DNA from 4 places in the Brevibacillus sp. MCWH genome. Region 3 is predicted to be linked to each of the others. Evidence: riboswitches for the same ligand, from Rfam matches in the RefSeq annotation. Region 3 holds a riboswitch; each other region holds the start of a gene.

Region 1 (4,741 bases), on a different contig from region 3:
TATACGGCGATTCGGGCAAATGAACTGACGGACGCGATTGCCCTGCACGCGATCAAACTGGTTTCCCGTTCCCTTCGCCAAGCCGTGTATCAGGGACATGACCTCAAAGCGCGCGAAGACATGGCGATGGGAAGTCTGCTCGCCGGCATTTCGCTGGGCAATGCCGGGGTAGGAGCCGTCCATGCGCTGGCCTATCCGCTGGGAGGCAAATTCAAGGTGCCCCACGGGGTGGCAAACTCCTTGCTGCTCCCCTACGTCATGAAGTACAATGTAGTTTCGAATATTCCCAAATTTGCGGAAGTGGCCAGGGCGATGGGAGAAAACGTAGACGGGCTGTCGCTTCGCGATGCAGCATTTCAGGCGGTCCACGCCATCGCCAAACTGTCTTGCGACGTGGGCATTCCCGCCAGCATCAGAGATGTTGGCGTGACAGAAGAAGACATTCCGGCCTTGGCAGCAGAAGCAAGCAAAATCGACAGACTGCTGAACAATAATCCACGCTGGCTGACGGCTGCGGACATCGAAACCATTTACCGTGAATCGTTCGCCGGCAAACTGTTTTTGGAATAATTTGTTTCCCGACCTCAGCACCGACTCGGCCTCTCTCGGTATGATGCGCCGTTTGGTGGACGAAGGCAAATACGGCCAGAAAAACGGACACGGTTTTTATCAATGGACAAAGGAATTTTTGCAGAAGAAGAACGACGAGCGGGAAGCAGAACTGATTTATTTGCTGAAAAAAGAGTGGGGGATCTAGCAAAATCTCGCTTGTTTCAAGCCATGCTTCATTTTCCTTCCTGTGAACAACACGATCATTGACACTGGATTCGTTTTCAAATCAGAGAATCGGAAATAATAGAGAGTATGGCTTGCTTTAATACGTGTCAATCTGTGGCCCGTACGGATTTTTGCGGCGGGCAGAATGAAAATCCAAGGAGCTGATTCCTGATGACACTGCGCTTGATCCCCTATCTGATCATGGACGGAAATGCCAAGGAAGCCATTCACTTTTACGAACAAGCACTGGATGCCAAAATCCTGTTTTACCAAACGTTTGGCGAGATGCCGGAAAACCCGGAATTTCCCCTGCCGGAAGAGGCAAAGGACCGCGTGTCGCATGCCATGATAAGGGTCGGCGAGTCGGACCTCATGTTTTCCGATACGTCTCCGGGCCAACCCCATCAGAGCGGCAGTCAAATCACCATCTGTATCTCGACGGACGACAAGGAAAAAGCGACACGAATCTATGAAGCCTTGAAGCAGGACGGTCAGGTGAACATGCCGCTGCAAGAGACGTTCTTTAGCCCGGCCTATGGGATTGTAACGGACAAGTTTGGCGTGACCTTCCAAATCAACACGGAGGGGAAACAACAGTAACGAAAACAGCTCTGCTCGCGTTGATTGCAGCAGAGCCGTTTTCCTTGGCGTTTTACGCCTGCCCAACCTTCGCTGTTCGTCGATTGAAAACTGTCAGCGGAAGATGCTGACAGTTGTGAATTTTTTGGAGAAGCGATCGAAAAACGGGATTGACGGCACATCCCGCTTCGATGTATGATGTCATCAATATTAAAAAGCATAGTGGAAAACTTGGAATTACACATGCCTTCTTATCCAGAGCAGGCTGAGGGACTGGCCCGATGACGCCCGGCAACCGACTGCCAAGAGCATGCTGCTCTTGCGGCACGGTGCTAACTCCTGCAGGAATTTTCCTGAGAGATGAGAGGTGAGCGAGCAAACCGCGCCTCTTTTCTCAAGGAAAAGAGGCGTTTGTTTTTTCGGTTTTTCCGTCCATGTCATTATTTTTTACGCACTCATGAGGGGGATGTACCAAATGAAAACGATCAACAAATGGATGACTGTCAGTCTCGTCGCGGCTCTTTTGCTGACGGCCTGCACCAATGAACAGCCGCCGGCGCCGTCTGCACAATCTGCCGCGCCATCGTCGTCACAGCCGGCGGACGCGCCGCAGCAGCCAGGCGCATCACCGGCGGCGGCAACTCAGGCAGCTATTCCGGCGGCAGTGGACAAACCGTTGAAAATCGCTCTGGTCAGCGAGTTTTCCATCGGGACGTTTTCTGCCCAGTACCTGCAAGGAGTCAAAGAGCAGGTGAGCAAATTCGGCGGCGAGCTGGTCGTCTACAACGCGGACGGCGATTTGGGCAAAATGGCGGCCCACCTGGACACCGCGATCAACCAAAAAGTGGACGGCATCCTGATCAACCACGGCCGTGCGGAAGCGCTGCAGCCGGGGGTGGAGCGGGCGGTCAAGGCGGGGATTCCCGTCGTCGCGTTTGACAACGACCTGGACCAGGTGGAAGGCGTCACTGTAATTGACCAGGACGACTACAGCCTGGCCTGGCAGGGGCTGAAAAATCTGGCCCAATCCATCGACGGGAAAGGCAACATCGTCTACATCTGGGTGGGCGGTTTTGCGCCGATGGAAAAGCGCAACCGCGTCTACGAGATTTTTCTCAAGCGCTACCCCAACATCAAGGAGATCGCCCGCTTCGGTTCGGCCACGCCGAATACGGCGCTGGACACCCAGGCGCAGATGGATGCAATCCTGAAAAAGTTCCCCAACAAAGGCGACATTGCAGCCGTATGGGCGCCGTGGGACGAATTTGCCAAAGGGGCCACACGGGCGATCAAGGCGGCGGGACGGACGGAGATCAAGGTGTTCGGCATCGACCTGTCCGACGAGGACTTGCAGCTCATCCAGGAGCCGAACAGCCCGTGGAAAGCGTCGGCGGCGACTGATCCGGCGGACATCGGACGGGTGCAGAGCCGCTTCCTCTACCAAAAGATCGCCGGCGAACACACGCCCAAGTACTTCTCGCTCGATCCGCATCTGGTCAGCCAGGACAAACTGCCGGACCAACCGGTCAACATGTCCGACCTGACGCAATACGTGAGCGGATGGGGTCGAAGCGACGCCGCCATCTCGCCGTGGATGGCTGCGCTGGAGGCAAAGCACAAGTGACCGAAACGGACAGATCAGGGAGGGATGCGAGATGACGGCCTCTGTTTTGGAAATGAAGGGGATCGTCAAGCAGTACGGCGGGGTGTACGCCCTGCGCGGGGTGGATTTCACCGTACGCGGCGGGGAGGTGCACGCCATCCTCGGAGCCAATGGAGCGGGCAAAAGCACGCTGATGAAAATTCTCTCCGGCGCAGAGCAGGCGACGGCCGGCAGCATTCTGATCGACGGCCGTGAGCTGGCCGTCAGCGGACCGCGGGATGCCAAGCGGGCCGGTATCCACCTCGTGCAGCAGGAAGTGGACACGGGGCTGATTCCCTCCCTGAGCGTCGCGGAAAACATACTTCTGGACCATACTGTCTCCGCCGGCGCCTGGTGGCATTCGCCGAAGCGTACGGTGGAGCGGGCCCAACAGATACTCAGCCGGTGCGGTTTTTCCCTGCCGCTGAAGGCAAAGGCGGAGGAGCTGACGCTGGCGGAGAAACAGTTGGTGCTGCTGGCCCGGGCTGTGGCCCAGGATGTCCGCTTCGTCATCTTTGACGAGCCGACCGCGCCGCTCAGCCTGACGGAAGCGGCGGCGCTGTTTGAGCTGATTGCCAGCTTGAAGGCGGCAGGGCTGGGGATTGTCTACATCTCCCACCGGCTGCCGGAGGTGTTTGCCATCGCTGATCGCATCACTGTGCTGCGGGACGGCAGCCGGGTGTGGGAAAAGCGGACGGAACAGACCAGTCCGGAAGAGGCGGTGGCGGCGATGCTGGGCCGCCGCGAAGCCAATCAGGCAGACGAGAGATGCAGACGGGCAGGCGAGGTGTTGCTGGAAGCGAGAGAGCTGCGGATCGGCCACAAGGTGAAGCGGTTTGACGTTCAGCTGCGGCAGGGGGAGATCGTCGCGGTGGTGGGACTGGTGGGCGCCGGCAAGACGGAGGTGTCCCGTGCCCTGTTCGGCGCCGACCGGCTGGACGGCGGCGAGATCCGGCTGAGAGGGAAGACTCTGCGCCTCCGCCATCCTGGTGAGGCGATTCAAAACGGCATCGCGCTGATTCCCGAAGAGCGGCGGCTGCAGGGCATCCTGGTGGAGGAGCCGGTGAAGCACAACCTGACACTGGCCCACCTGAAGGCGTTTACGCGCGGAGGCTTTCTCTCGGACAAGGCGGAGCGCGAGGCGGCCCAATCCCTCGTGGAGCGGCTGGGCATCAAGACGGCCGGGCTGGATCAGCCGACGGGCAGCCTGTCCGGCGGCAATCAGCAGAAAGTGGCGATCGGCAAGTGGCTGTTGACCACGGCCAGCGTGTTCCTCTTCGACGAGCCGACCAAGGGCGTGGACATCGGCGCCAAGCAGGAGATTTTCCGCTTGATTAAGGAACTCGCGGACGAGGGCAGAGGCGTCTTGTACTTTTCCAGCGAAATTGACGAAGCGCTGGCGCTGGCCGATCGGCTGATCGTGCTGGAAAACGGACGGACCGCCGCCGAGTGGAGCCGGAGCGAATGGACGACAGGACGGATCACGGCCGAGACGGTGATGTATTACATGAGTGGAGGGAATCATCATGGAAGCAGTGCTGCAGGGTGAAAAAACAAAACAGACGCGGGGGTCGCTGGCGCAGCGGTACGGTGCGCTCCTGGCCATTCTGGCCGTGATCGTGTTTTTCAGCATCGTCAACGAAAACTTTCTCAGCTACGCCAATCTGGTGGACATCCTGCGCTCCATTTCCATCGTGACGCTGGTGGCAATCGGGGTTACCTTTTCCCTGATCGTGGGCGGCT
Region 2 (4,741 bases), on a different contig from region 3:
AATGAATGCCGTCGCAGCCGGTCTCGGCAAAGACGTGCAGGTCGGGCGGCGTAATCGTGTAGCGGAAGGAATTGTCTGCAAACCGGAAATGGATATACTCCAGCGGTCTGTCCAGTCCTTCCCGTATCAGTTTCTGCTCCAATGCCCGCATGTGCTCCAGCAGGTCGATGCCATACCCCATCAAATCGCCCCTTGGACACCGTGTTATAATACCCCTTATTTTACCATAAACCTCAATATTTTGAAAAAATGCTGCGGCGCGGTGGAACTTTTCCCCGCCATGTGCGTGGATAGGAGTGAAAGGGTGTGAATCCGTGGAAAAGGTCGGACTGGAAGACGTGTACCGCTTGTACGTCAACGACATATACCGCTACCTCTGCCGATTGACCGTTGACCGGGTGCAGGCGGAAGACCTGACGCAGGAGACCTTTTTTCGGGCGTATCAATACCTGGATGACTATCGTGGGGAAAAGGTGCGCCCCTGGCTGTACAAGGCGGCCTACCACACGTTTGTGGACTGGCATCGGAGGCGGAAGAAGCGTCCGTGGCGATTGGTGGAGAAGATTCCGGAACAGCCGGACGGGGCGGCGGCGGACCCGGTGCGGACGCTGCTGAGCCAAGAGGCGTGGTCATCGCTGCGGACGTGCCTGGACCGGCTGCCGGAGAAGCAAAAACAGGTGATCCTGCTGCAGTACGAACAGCTCAGCTACGCGGAAATCGCCGAGGTGCTGGGCATCGACACGGGGGACGTAAAGCGCTCATTGTTTCGCGGGCGGCAAAAATTACGCAGAATGTGGAGGGATGAACTTGACGACGGACAAGGCAAATGAGGATCGGGAACGGGAACTGCTGGCATATCTGCGCGGTGAAATGACGAAGGAAGAAGCTGCCTCTTTCCGTGCGAGGATTGCAGCGGACGAACTGTATGCGGAACGCTTGGAGGAGCTTTTGCTGGGCAGCGGCGGAGAGGAGGAGAGAGAAACGGACGTGCTGTCCGAAGAGACGCAGCGCGCCATCCTCCGCCGCAGCAAATGGCGCCACAGGCTCGGCAACGCGGCTTACACGGTGGCCATCTCGCTTCTCGTCGGGGCCGTCCTGATGTTCACCAACGGGTGGATCGGCTGGTATTTGTACGAGGACGCCTACCGGGTGGCCCGGGACATGGTGCACTTTACCCAGCCGGGGCTCACGGTGGGCAGCAGCGGTTCGCAAATCGGATTTTTGTACGGGGAGATAACCATGGAACTGCGTGAACAGGTGGGGAGAGACGATCAGAACGCCGGAACCTTTTCGATCAGCAACGTCTTCTCGATCATTTCCGCGAAGCCGGCATGGACCGACGGTTTGCGGAAAGAGCGGCTCTTTTTTCTCTTTCCGTTGTCAGCGGACGATCGGGAAGAAAGCGCCATCCGCAGAAATCCTGCCTGGAACACGCTGGAAAAGCTGCCGGAGGGAACGGTGGCGCAGCTCGCCGTCTCGTTTGACCGGCTGCTGACCCATGATGAGTACTACGCCCTTTTTTCCGGCTACGATTTGGATACCACCTGGTTCGCCGTGGACACGGGGCAGGAGCGAAACCATCCGGACGCGGCGGAAGGCAGTCTGCTGCTGTCGGCCGGTGACGTGTGGGGATACGCGGAAAGAGAACTCGATTACGGCGAAGCACCGATTCAGGCACATGGCGAAGGTGAGCGGCGCGCCCGGGCGTACCTGGCGGAAATGGAGTATCTCGCGGGACAGGAACGGCTGACGAACGCCATTGGCGAGCGGCTTGTGACCGCCCGAAACCGGCTGCGCATCGAGGAACGCTGCCGCTACCTGCAGCAGAACGGTGTGCGCCTCTACGGGGCGGTCGTGACGGGCCCTGTCAAGGAACTGCTAAAGCTGCGGCAGGAGCCGTCGATCACGGCTGCCTTCGTGGGCCGGATCGACTGGTGGAACTGGGACCGGCCGAGTGCTTCGGGCCAGCGAACCAGTCCGTGAAGACTGGACAATTCGCCCAAAAAAGGGTGTTGACAGCGAGAAGACGGGGTTGTATGATTCAAACAAACGTCAAAACCGCATACGTTGGATACCTTATCCAGAGAAGGTGGAGGGACTGGCCCGATGAAACCCGGCAACCGACATGACGCTGTTCGAGCGATTCTGGCGACAGACGTGCAGCGCATGCACGGTGCTAATTCCTGCAGAAACAAAAGTATTCTGGAAGATAAGGGGGAGACGACACGCAGACGCGTATGAACAGACCTCTTTTCTTCGGGAAAAGAGGTTTTTTGTATGTGCGGAATGCTCCGGCTGGAGGCGGCAGCAGCACACACGCCGCCCGGCGGCCGCCAACATAGACAAAGCGAAAGTGCAAAGACAAGTGAATGTGAAGACAAGAGAATCTGTCAAAGGAGAGGGGATTGGACCATGGCGTATCGCGCATTGAGCGAACAAGAAGCAGTGCAGTACGTAAAACAACTGCCGGACCTGTTTGCGCCGGAAGCGGAACTGACCAGCCGGGAGATTGGTGACGGCAATCTCAACCTGGTATTCCACATCAGGGAGGAAGCGACGGGCAAAAGCGTCGTCGTCAAGCAGGCACTGCCCTACGCCCGCGTAGTGGGTGAATCCTGGCCGCTCACGCTGGACCGCGCCCGAATCGAAAGCGAGGCGTTGCGCATCCAGCACAAATACGTGCCGGATCTCGTGCCGAAGGTGTATCACTACGACGAGGAGCTGGCCCTGACCGTGATGGAAGACGTCAGCGACCACGTGATTATGCGAAAAGGCTTGATCGAGGGCAACCGCTACCCGCTGTTCGCCAAACAGATCGGCCGCTTTCTCGCCCATACGCTGTTTTACACGTCCGACTTGGGGGCGCATCCCTACGACAAAAAAGCGCTTGTCGGAAGATTCATAAATCCGGAATTGTGCAAAATCACGGAAGACCTCGTCTTTACCGATCCTTACGAAGACGCGCCGACCAACAATTTCAACCCGCTGATCAAGCGGGAGGTGGAGGCGATCTGGAACAACAAGCAGCTGAAGCTGGAAATTGCGCAGCTCAAGTACGATTTTCTCACCCGGGCGGAGGCGCTGATACACGGCGACCTGCATACCGGCAGCATCTTTGTATCGCCGACGTCGGTCAAGGTAATCGACCCTGAATTTGCCTACTACGGCCCGATCGGCTTCGACATTGGCGCGGTGATCGCCAACCTGCTGCTGAACTACGCGGGCCAGCACGGTCTGCAGCCGGACGCAGGAAAGCGGGGGGATTATCGAGAATATCTGTTGGCAACGGTGGAAGACGTTTGGAACGAGTTTGTCTCCCAGTTCGTCCAGCTCTGGCACAAACAGGCGAAAGAGCGGAGCGCCCACACCGAAGGCTTCTGGCAGGGCTACGTGCAGCGGCTGATCCGCGACGCAGCAGGCTTTGCCGGCTGTAAAATCCTGCGCCGCGTCATCGGACTGGCGGGCGTCGCCGACCTGAACAGCATCGCCGATGACCAGACCCGCGCGGAAGCAGAACGGCTGGCGCTGGCGATTGGCCAGGCGCTGATTCTGGAGCGGAACAAGGTGGAAGTATCGACAGACATCACAGATATCGTTCGGACGGTTACCGCACGATACTACCAGGAGGCTGTAGTATGACAACGACCAGCACGCCATTTGCGCCGGTCAAGTGGCAGGATGACGCGCTCGTCCTGCTGGACCAGACCCGGCTGCCCGTTGAAACGACATACCTGACACTGACGACTGCACAAGAAGTGTGGGCGGCCATCCGCCATCTGCAGGTACGCGGGGCACCGGCCATCGGCATGGCGGCCGCCTACGGTTTGTACCTCGGCATCCGCAACAGCGACGCCAACGATTTCGATACGTTTTGGCAACACCTGAGCGAACAGGCTGACTACCTCGGCACCTCTCGCCCGACGGCAGTCAACCTGTTCTGGGCCCTGGACAGGATCAAAGCACGCGTGCAGCGCGAGTCCGGCAAACCGGTGGCAGAGCTGAAGGCAGCAGTCCTGAATGAAGCCCTGTCCATCCAGCGGGAAGACGCGGAAGTGTGCCGCCGGATCGGAGAGCATCTGCTCACCCTGCTGAAAGACGGCATGGGCATCCTGACGCACTGCAATCCGGGGGCGCTCGCGACAGCAGCCTACGGCACGGCGACGGCCCCGCTCTACCTCGCCAAGGAGCGCGGCTGGAACCTGAAAGTGTACGCTGACGAGACTCGGCCTGTGCTGCAGGGGGCGCGCCTCACCGCCTACGAGCTGCAGCAGGCGGGCATCGACGTCACGCTGATTTGTGACAACATGGCGGCGATGGTGATGGCCCAGGGCAAGGTGCAGGCAGTCATCGTCGGCACGGACCGCGTGGCTGCCAACGGTGACGTCGCCAACAAGATCGGGACCTACGGTGTTGCCGTTCTGGCACACGCGCACGGCATACCGTTTTACGTGGCGGCCCCGCTGTCTTCTATCGATCTCGACACGCCGACGGGCGCAGACATTCCGATCGAGGAGCGGCCGGCGGAGGAGATTACACATGGACTGGGCAAACAGGTGGCGCCGGACGGCATCAAGGTGTACAATCCTGCGTTTGACGTCACTCCGGCCCGCTACATCACGGCCATTGTCACCGAAAACGGCATCTACAAACCGGACGAAATCCGCAACTGCAAACGCTGACGCAAACAGCCCCGGACGGCCCAGGGAAGGGCGTCTCGTCCGGAGGTCCTTTTTCCCACCGA
Region 3 (4,741 bases):
TTTTTCACATCCGGCGAGTTCAGCTCTTTCGCCAGCTTTTGGATGGCCTCGGAGTCCTTGTTATCCAGACGTGCTACCAGATAGTTGGCGTACGGAGAGTCCTTGTCTTCAATGATCAGTGCGTCTTCGGTCGGCACCAGTTTGGCTTCCAGCGCGTAGTTGGTATTGATCATCGCCAGATCCACTTCTTCCAGAACGCGCGGCAGCATGGCTGCTTCTACTTCTTTGAACTGCAGGTTTTTCTTGTTTTCGACGATATCTTTTACGGTGCCTTTGATGCCAACACCGTCTTTCAGCTTGATCAGGCCGTTTTTCTCCAGCAGGGCCAGCGCACGGCCGTTGTTGGTCGGGTCGTTCGGCAGAGCGATGGTTGCACCGTCGGCCAGTTCGTCAATCTTTTTGATTTTCTTGGAGTAAGCACCAAACGGCTCGATGTGCACTGCCACCACCGGCACCAGGTTCATGTTTTGGTCTTTATTGAACTGCTCCAGGTACGGAATGTGCTGGTAGAAGTTGGCGTCCAACTGTTGTTCGTTCAACTGCACGTTTGGCTGTACATAGTCGGTAAATTCCTTAACTTCCAGGTTAATGCCCTGTTCTTTCAGTTTCGGCTGGATGAATTTCAGAATTTCAGCATGAGGTACAGGCGTAGCGCCCACTTTCAGGGTGATTTCTTTTTGTTCGCCCCCGTCCGAACCGCCAGACGCATTCGGAGCGGTTTCGGTTTTCGTGCCGCATGCCGCCAGAGACAGTGCCAGTACAGTCGACAGAATGGAAACAGCCCATTTTTTCACAGATGATTACCCCTTTCTCTTTCATATTGTTGTCTTTATGGTAAAGATCTTACTTGCGGCTGAAACGGATTACCAATTTGTCTCCCAGCGTTTGCAAGATCTGAACCAACACCAGCAAAATCACGACAGTAACAATCATCACATCGGTCTGGAACCGCTGGTAACCGTAGCGGATGGCCAGGTCGCCCAGTCCGCCGCCGCCGATCACGCCAGACATCGCCGTGTAGGAAACAAGCGCCACGGTGGTAATCGTAATGCCGGCAATCAACCCCGGACGGGATTCAGGCAGCAGCACGTTCCAAATAATCTGCCACTTGGACGCTCCCATCGACTGGGCCGCTTCGATCACACCGCGGTCCACTTCCCGAAGCGACGTCTCCACCAGTCTGGCGAAAAACGGAGCCGCCCCGATCACCAACGGCGGAATCGCTCCCTTGACCCCCAGCGAGGTGCCGACCAGGATTTTCGTCAGCGGAATCAACATGATCATCAGGATGATAAACGGCACCGAACGCAGCACGTTTACGACAAAGGAAGCAATCGTGTAAAAGACGCGGTTTTCCAAAAGCTGTCCCTTGGAGGTGAGAAACAGCAGGACGCCCAGCGGCAGTCCGATCAGGACGGTAAACAGCGTCGAAAAGCCCAGCATCGTCAGTGTATCCAATGTGGCCTTGCCGATTTCCGCCACATCGACGTTTTCAAACGTCAGTCCCATGTTACATCACCTCCACTTCAAGACCGCGCTGGCGCAGGGTTTCGATCGCGCGGCTGTTCTGCTCCGGATTGCCGCTCAATTCGACGACCAGCTGGCCGTAAGGTGTATCTTTCATCCGCGAAATCGTACCCTGCAGGATGCTGAACATCGTGCCGGTCTCCTGCATGGTCTGGAACAGGATCGGCTGGTACGTCTTTTCGCCCAGGAACGTGATGCGCACAATCGTCTGGTCGCCGGCCGCCTTTTCGTGAGCCACCACTTCCCGCAGCTCGGCGGAATCGGCCACCTGCTCCACGAACTCCCGCGTCGTCGGATGCTGCGGTTTGAGGAACACGTCCAGCACCTTGCCTTCCTCGACGATGACACCTCCGTCGATAACGCCGACACGGTCGCAGATGGAGCGGATGACGTGCATCTCGTGCGTAATCAGGACGATGGTCAGGCCCAGCTTGCGATTGATGTCGAGCAGCAGGGCGAGGATCGAATTGGTCGTCTGCGGGTCGAGCGCGGACGTCGCCTCGTCACACAGCAATACTTTCGGATCGCTGGCCAACGCGCGGGCGATCCCGACACGCTGCTTCTGCCCGCCGGAGAGCTGGCTCGGATACTTGTCGCGGTGTGCTTCCAGGCCGACCAGTGTGAGCAGTTCGTTTACCTTTTTGTCAATCTCCGCCTTGGGCCGCTTGGCCAGCTTCAGCGGAAAGGCCACGTTCTCCGCCACCGTGGCCGAAGAGAGCAGATTGAAGTGCTGAAAGATCATGCCGATTTGGCGCCGCTGCTCCTGCAGCTTGCGGTCATCCAGTGTAGTCAGGTCGACGCCGTCTACGATTACGTGACCGGATGTCGGACGCTCCAGCATGTTGATGCAGCGAATCAGTGTACTTTTCCCGGCACCGGAATGTCCGATGATGCCGAAGATTTCTCCTTTTTCTATGGTCAGGTCAATCCCCAGCAGTGCGGGGACCGTCTTGCCCTGTACCGTGTAGTTTTTGCGCAAGTTTTGCAAGCGAATCATCCGGTTCACCTCCCTATACGGAACAAACCCCTTTTTCGGCATGAAAAAGGGGTTTGCATCGATATCCGATCACATCCACCCTTCTCATCTCTCAAGATTCTCCGATCTTGTAGGAATTGGCACCGCGACACCCATCTGTGCGATGAGCCGGTTGCCGGGCTTCATTGGGCCTGTCCCTCCGCCTCTCTTGATAAGAAGAATTTCTCCGTATATGCTGTTTGTTTGTATTTTCGTTGATACAAATCGGATTATATTCCATTTAAAAAAACGATGTCAATGGAAAATTAAAGGAAAAGTGCAGGGCGATCTGCCCGCTTGAAGAGAGCCTCAGCTCTGCTTCCCGTCCGTTTCCCCCGCGGAATTGGCTTCCGGTTGGGCTTGCAGTTTTTCCTGAACAAAAGCCTGAACACGTTCCACATCAGGAATAAGGACAGCACCGGCGCGATTGGATTCGCTGAACATCCCCATTGGCGGAAGCTGATACTGACCGGGCTGTTCGGTGTTCAGCGTCAATCCGAGCGAGGCCAGCTTCAACATGTCCAGAGAGCTGATGTTGGTCTGCACGTACGGGGTAATTTCTTTCAAAATGGACGGCAGTTGGATCAGCGTGGTGCCGCTCTTCATCTGGTCGGCCAGCGCGGCCATCAGCTTCCGCTGCCGCTCCGTCCGCGTGTAGTCGGACGTCGCGTCGTGACGGAAGCGGACGTATTGCAGCGCCTTGGAGCCGTCAAGCCGCTGCAGCCCTTTTTTCAGATCAATATCGTACATGCCCTTGTCCGTAGGGTCGCGGTACCGCATGTTTTTCTCCACGTACAGCTCCACGCCGCCGACAGCGTCAATCAGATGCTTGAAGCCCTCGAAGTCGGTGATCACATACCGGTTCACCGGCAGCCCGGTAAACTGGCTCACGGTTTCCATCGCCAATTCCGGCCCGCCTTCGACAATTGCCGCATTGATTCGCGCATGTCCGTGGTCGGGAATCTCTACGTAGGTATCGCGCAAAATCGAAAACAAGTCATATCGTTTCGCAACCGGATCAATGCTGAGCAGCATCATCGAATCGGAACGGGGCAGCGCGTTGCTGCGCATGCCGCGCCGGTCAACGCCCATCAACAGGATGTTGACGCGCTCCTTGCCGTCCCACGTGGGAATCTCCGCCGCCTTGGTCGCGCCGCCGGCGGGATGGTCGATTACGTTTGGCTGTTGAATGTCCTCGGCAAATTGATACAGCGAATATCCGTAGTACCCCCCTGCCGCAGCGACTGCCACGATCAGGAGGAGCAGCATTCGTTTCAAAAAGCGCATATGGAAAACGCCACCTTTGTCTCTTTCAGATAATATACTCCCCACTTTGTCTAGTATACTCGAATCCGGTCGAAGGCGGGCACCCTATATTTGGCTGGAATCTTGTTATGTAGGTGCGCATGTGACCTGGCGATGCTTGAATAAAAAATGACACCTCCCTGCTACACGCGGATGAGGTGTCATCACAAACATTGGGCTATGCTATTGTTAAACAGATTGACTGGGCCATCCTGTCACACAGGGACAGCCTCCAGCATTGAGACGGCTGCAGACGTCGGAATGATCCGCTGCAGTTCAAAGCCCGCTTTCCGGAAAAGCGTCCGGAACTCCGCCTCGGTCCGTTCCTTTCCCGTAGCCATGATCATCATTTCCAGATCAATCAACATGGACGGATGCGGTTGATTATTGGCCGGAACGACCATCTCGATCACCAGGAGCTTTCCGTCTTCCCGGATGGCCCGTCGGCAGTTGCGGAAAATGGCAACGGCTTCCTCGTCGTTCCAGTCGTGGATAATGTTCTTCATCATGTACAGATCGCCGCCTGCCGGAACCGATTCAAAAAAGCTGCCGCCGATACACGCGCACCGATCCGCAAGCCCGGCCTCGGCAATGTGCCGCCGGGTGCCCTCAATTACGGCGGGAACGTCATAGATCGCCCCTTTCAGCCCCGGATAAGCATTCAGGATGGCGGTCATTAATCGGCCGTGACCGCCTCCCACGTCGATCACCTTGTCATATGGGGAAAAGTCGTACGCCCGCACCAGCGCCGACGCCATCCGGTTGGACATGTCCGACATGGCCTGGTTGAACTGCTCACCCGCATCGGGATGACGCTCCAGGTACGCAAAAACGCCCATGCCGTGCACGTCCTGAAATGCCGATTTGCCCGTTTTCACCGTATACATGATGTTG
Region 4 (4,741 bases), on a different contig from region 3:
TGGACCGGTTTTCCCTCTTTTGCTGTTCACCTCCACTGGAAGAAAACAGAAAATCCACCTATTTATCCACGGTTTAAGTCCACAGGAACTTAAACACAGGGAATATATAGGTGGATCTCCTGATCTCATCCGACATATGAACTTCTGTAATCAATCTTATGCGGTCGTGAAAGCGTTGTCAATCATTTTTTACAGCTGTTTCCACAAGTTTCGATCGGAGGTGGTGACGGCGATGGCTCCTGCCGCCAGAGCGCTCTCGATCTCCTCCCGGGTGCGGATAAACCCGCCTACGATGATCGGAATTTGAATCTGTTCGCGAATTTCCGTAATAATGTGCGGCATGACCCCCGGAAGGACTTCGACGAAATCGGGTTTTGTCTGCTCAAGGATTTTGTAGCTCGTCTCCAGCGCGCCGGAGTCCAGCAGAAACAGGCGCTGCACCGTGACCAAGCCCTTCTTTTTGGCGGTCGTGATCACCTGCGAACGGGTGGAAATGACGCCGGCCGGCTTGATCTCCTGACAAAGAAACAGTGCGCCGTGCTCGTCGTTTTTCAATCCCTGCACCAGATCGGCATGCAGCCACAGCTTTTTTCCGTGCCGGCGTGCCAGGTCGGCGATGCTTTTCAGTTGGCAGATATGGCTCTCCAGCAAAATGATCGTCTCGTACCGGCTTTCCAGGACGCGTTCAAATTCTTTCATTTGGCGAATGGCCGGCAAGATGGTTTGCGAACCCAGCATGACTTGTCCTCATCCCCTTGAAGAAGAAGTGCTCCGCTTCAATCATGCCAAAAAAACCCGGCGAATGCGATGGGGAGTTGGATGCTAGTTTACAGCCCCGCACTCCCGCCGTCGGCATCTTGATCATCGGCCGCCTCCAGCACGGGGTACAGCCGCGCTTCGAGGCCGAAATCCCGTTCCAAAAGCCCAACGTGCTCCTCCTGCAGTCCGGCAGCGAGCAGGCCCACACGCAGGACGCTGCCCGAATCGTACTGGACGGTCATCCTGCGGACGGAGACACCCGCCCGTTCGAGAAACAGCAGTACCTGCTCCGGCGTCACGCCAGCCGCTGTCCCTGCCAGGCAGCAGAAGTCGAGGCCGGATGAGAGGCGGCTGGACGGGACCGCCTCCGGCCGTTCACGCCAAGCGGGATGAGGCGCAAACGGTTGGGTCAGCAAGTAGGCCAGATCTTCCACAACCGCGCTGGCAGTCGGCAATTCGCCCGCCCCTTTGCCGGTGAACAAAAGGTCGCCGACGAGACTGCCTTCCACCTGTACGGCATTGTACGCATCCTGGATGCGCGCCAGCGGATGCTCCAGCGGCACCAGCGTCGGCCGCACGGACAGGTGCAGGCCGCCGTTTCCCTGGTGGGCTTGCGCCAGCAGTTTGATCCGATACCCCAGTTCCTTCACCAGCCGGATGTGGCTCTGCGAGACTTCAACAATCCCCTGCCGCTCAATGGCTGACAGGGGCAGCGACTCCCCGAACACGAGCTGTGCCAGAATGTACAGCTTGTACAAGGCGTCCCAGCCTTCCACGTCGGAGCTCGGGTCTGCCTCCGCATACCCCAGTTCCTGTGCCCGCTTCAACACATCGTCGTAGGGAAGCTGGGCCTCCTCCATCTGCGACAGGATAAAGTTGGTCGTCCCGTTGAGGATGCCGCACACCTTTGTAATATCGTTGGTTCTGAGGAATTGACGGAGCACCCCAAGGATGGGAATTCCCCCCGCGACGCTGGCTTCATAGGCGAGATGGACGCCGTGCCGGTTGGCCAGTTCCACCAGCTCCGCGCCGCGTTTGGCCAGCAGCTCCTTGTTGGCCGTCACCACATGACAGCCCTTCTCGATCAGCGACCGTACGTAGTCGTAGGTCGGTTCCACGCCGCCCATCACTTCCACGACGATGTCTACGTCGCTTTCCATTACGTCGGCAAACCGTGTCGTCAACAGCGATGGCTCCACCTGCACGGCCCTCTGCTTCCGCGAGTCGCGCACCAGCGCCTTGACGATTTCGATGCGCTTGCCCAACCGGGCCGACAGCTTCTCCTGCTTCGAACGGATTGTCTTGACCACCCCGCCGCCTACCGTTCCCAATCCCAATAAGCCTACTTTTACCACACTCATGTTTTTCCACCCCGTTTTTTGTTTGTACAACATGAAAAAGCCTTCTTCGGATTCGAAGAAGGCTGGTGTGCATTGTGCTCGAGCCTTCTTCTCATCTCTCAAGACACGCGTGTCTTGCAGGAATTGGCACCTGGTCACGCACCGCGTGACGGTTGCCGGGCTTCATCGGGCCAGTCCCTCCACCTCTCTGGATAAGAAGAAGTCCTATGAAATTTTGAAACAGAAAAATAAAAAAACCTTCTCCGACAAGAAGAAGGTCTGCGTCCATATCAATCAAACCCGCTTCTTATCTGTCAAGACACCTGTCTTGCAGGAATTGGCACCTGGTCACGCACCGCGTGACGGTTGCCGGGCTTCATTGGGCCAGTCCCTCCGCCGCTCTGGATAAGAACAGTGTTTAACTCTTGGGTATCATTGTAAAGAATCACAGGTTGTTCGTCAACAAAAATCTGGCAGACCGGCATTTCGCCCGTCGTAAGCCGCTGCAAGTTGACATACATACGAAAAAGGATGGAGTCGTCAGATCGGCCATCCTTTTTCTTGACCAGCAAGGCACTGGCACCTGTCGAACCAACGGAAAAGGCGCTTTCGCCAATACCGGGTTATTTGATTCGCTTTACTTCACCCGTTTCTGCATGAACACTTATCTCGTGCTTCTGTCCTGCATTGAAAGTAAAAACGCGAACGATCCATTCTGATTCGGTGCTCACTGCATCCTGTACAATGAATATATCAGCTTTGTCAGAAAGACTCTTTACAAAGTTTAGCGCCATTTGAATGGCTTTCTTTTGCAGCATGGGATAATGTGGATGTTGTACATCATCTGCAACGACAAGTTTGCTCAAATCCGTTTTCGCAGGATACGATTCCAATGAAGGGGAAGCCGCCCATGTTTCTACTTCCGCTCCGACCTCTATGTCTGTAAGCAAAACCTTGTTATTCTTGCGATCAAGCAGAATGGCATCGTCGTTTACGAAATACCATTCGGCGTCATAGTCGCCATCTCTTGCTGTTTTGTCACTTTCAGCAACCAGCAGTGCTTTTTTCTCATAGTTTGTCTCGATGACGTATCCTGTCAAACCTTTGCGTTCGTTTTTGGGTTTCTCATCCGAGCATCCTGCTGTGAGAAGCAGAAACGCAAACAAGGTTATGTACAGTAATGGTCTGTTCATGATCCCTCCATTACGTTCAAATGTAAAAGAGCATCCACGATTTTTACCCACCGGTTATGAAGTATTATAATGTAAAAAACATGAAAATAAATTACATTTTGGTAACGAACAAAACAAAAAACGCCCCGAAACAGGGCGTTGGTAAAGTACAGTCGATTGAGGTACAAAATTTTTTTATCCAATCCGTTTGGACATGCGTCATGACCGGTTACGCATAAAAGCTGCGAGGGGCTTTGCGCCAGTCGGCCAACAGGCTTTCCTGCTCTGCCGTGATGACGCCGCGCTCGCGTGCCGTCTCGAGCAGTGCAGTGTAGTGGGAAAGCGTCGCGACCGGGATGCCTTCCTCCCTAAAGAGGGCTTCCGCTTCTGGAAACTGGTAGCTGAAGATCGCTGCCACGCCGAGCACGTCGCCTCCCTCCGCCTGGACGGCCTTTGCCGCTTTGAGCGAGCTGCCGCCGGTGGAGATCAGATCCTCGATGACCACCACTTTCTGACCTGCGGCCAGCGCGCCTTCCAGTTGATTCTGCCGCCCGTGCCCCTTTGCCTTGTCGCGCACGTAGATCATCGGCAGGTCCAGCAGTTCTGCCACCCAGGCAGCGTGCGGGATGCCTGCCGTCGCCGTGCCGGCGATCACTTCCACCTGCGGAAAATGTTCGCGGATCACCTCGGCAAACGCCTGGGCAATCCGGCGGCGGACCGGCGGATGAGACATCGTGAGCCGGTTGTCGCAGTAGATCGGCGACTTGATGCCGGATGTCCAGGTATACGGCTGGTCCGGGCGCAGGTGAACGGCGCCGATCTCCAGCAGGTGTCCCGCTATTTCTTTGGCTGTCGTGGTATTCATCCTATCCTCTTCCCTTCGCGTACGTTTAGAGGCATGCCGCCTGAACGGCGTTAACGATCCGCTCCCAGGCGGCGGCAGGATCGGGCGAAGCCGTAACCGCCCGGCCGATTACGATGTAGTCGCTCCCCAACTGAAACGCCTGTTCCGGGGTCGTGATCCGGGTCTGGTCTCCCTTCTCCGCCCAGAGAGGCCGAATCCCCGGGGTGACGGTGAGGACATCAATACCGGCCGCCTGCTTGATCATCGGTACTTCCAATGGAGAGGCGACGACTCCGTCCAGCCCCGCCTGTTTGGCCAACTTCGCGTAATGGACGACGACATCTTCCACCGTGCCGGGAATCGCCAGCTCCTCGTTCATCGTCTGCTGTCCGGTCGAGGTGAGCATCGTAACGCCGATCAGCAGAGGACGGGGAGCACCGGCCGCGGTCCCCTGCTCCAGTCCTTCCCGGGCCGCCTCCATCATCGCCACGCCTCCCGCAGCGTGCACGTTGACCATGTCGACGCCGTGACGGGCCAGGCTTTTCATCGCCCCTTTGGCCGTGTTGGGAATGTCGTGCACCTTCAGGTCGAGAAACACCTTCAGTCCCTGCTCCTTCAGGTAGTGG

Evidence for each region. A riboswitch is a leader RNA that binds a small molecule or an ion and turns the genes downstream of it on or off. The one in region 3 is predicted to bind S-adenosylmethionine.
Region 1: another riboswitch for S-adenosylmethionine. It lies ahead of ETC00_RS10445 (sugar ABC transporter substrate-binding protein); the one in region 3 lies ahead of ETC00_RS11275 (methionine ABC transporter ATP-binding protein).
Region 2: another riboswitch for S-adenosylmethionine. It lies ahead of mtnK (S-methyl-5-thioribose kinase); the one in region 3 lies ahead of ETC00_RS11275 (methionine ABC transporter ATP-binding protein).
Region 4: another riboswitch for S-adenosylmethionine. It lies ahead of ETC00_RS02160 (homoserine dehydrogenase); the one in region 3 lies ahead of ETC00_RS11275 (methionine ABC transporter ATP-binding protein).

What each region holds. Positions count from the first base shown of each region.
Region 1 covers NZ_SDLF01000009.1:84,752-89,492, forward strand. Annotated here, with positions in the region: gene ETC00_RS10435 (iron-containing alcohol dehydrogenase) at 1-570, shown strand, start outside; gene ETC00_RS20855 (hypothetical protein) at 626-757, shown strand; gene ETC00_RS10440 (VOC family protein) at 949-1,377, shown strand; SAM riboswitch class I at 1,605-1,723, shown strand; gene ETC00_RS10445 (sugar ABC transporter substrate-binding protein) at 1,832-2,980, shown strand; gene ETC00_RS10450 (sugar ABC transporter ATP-binding protein) at 3,012-4,547, shown strand; gene ETC00_RS10455 (ABC transporter permease) at 4,525-4,741, shown strand, end outside.
Region 2 covers NZ_SDLF01000017.1:63,589-68,329, forward strand. Annotated here, with positions in the region: gene ETC00_RS14720 (hypothetical protein) at 1-181, opposite strand, end outside; gene ETC00_RS14725 (RNA polymerase sigma factor) at 315-830, shown strand; gene ETC00_RS14730 (anti-sigma factor) at 802-1,983, shown strand; SAM riboswitch class I at 2,074-2,216, shown strand; gene mtnK (S-methyl-5-thioribose kinase) at 2,413-3,639, shown strand; gene mtnA (S-methyl-5-thioribose-1-phosphate isomerase) at 3,636-4,679, shown strand.
Region 3 covers NZ_SDLF01000010.1:96,308-101,048, reverse strand. Annotated here, with positions in the region: gene ETC00_RS11285 (MetQ/NlpA family ABC transporter substrate-binding protein) at 1-794, opposite strand, end outside; gene ETC00_RS11280 (methionine ABC transporter permease) at 844-1,509, opposite strand; gene ETC00_RS11275 (methionine ABC transporter ATP-binding protein) at 1,511-2,524, opposite strand; SAM riboswitch class I at 2,606-2,721, opposite strand; gene ETC00_RS11270 (LCP family protein) at 2,852-3,829, opposite strand; gene ETC00_RS11265 (methyltransferase) at 4,063-4,741, opposite strand, start outside.
Region 4 covers NZ_SDLF01000002.1:119,912-124,652, forward strand. Annotated here, with positions in the region: gene ETC00_RS02155 (glycerol-3-phosphate responsive antiterminator) at 190-738, opposite strand; gene ETC00_RS02160 (homoserine dehydrogenase) at 828-2,153, opposite strand; SAM riboswitch class I at 2,209-2,318, opposite strand; SAM riboswitch class I at 2,404-2,511, opposite strand; gene ETC00_RS02165 (DUF3221 domain-containing protein) at 2,723-3,292, opposite strand; gene pyrE (orotate phosphoribosyltransferase) at 3,501-4,136, opposite strand; gene pyrF (orotidine-5'-phosphate decarboxylase) at 4,162-4,741, opposite strand, start outside.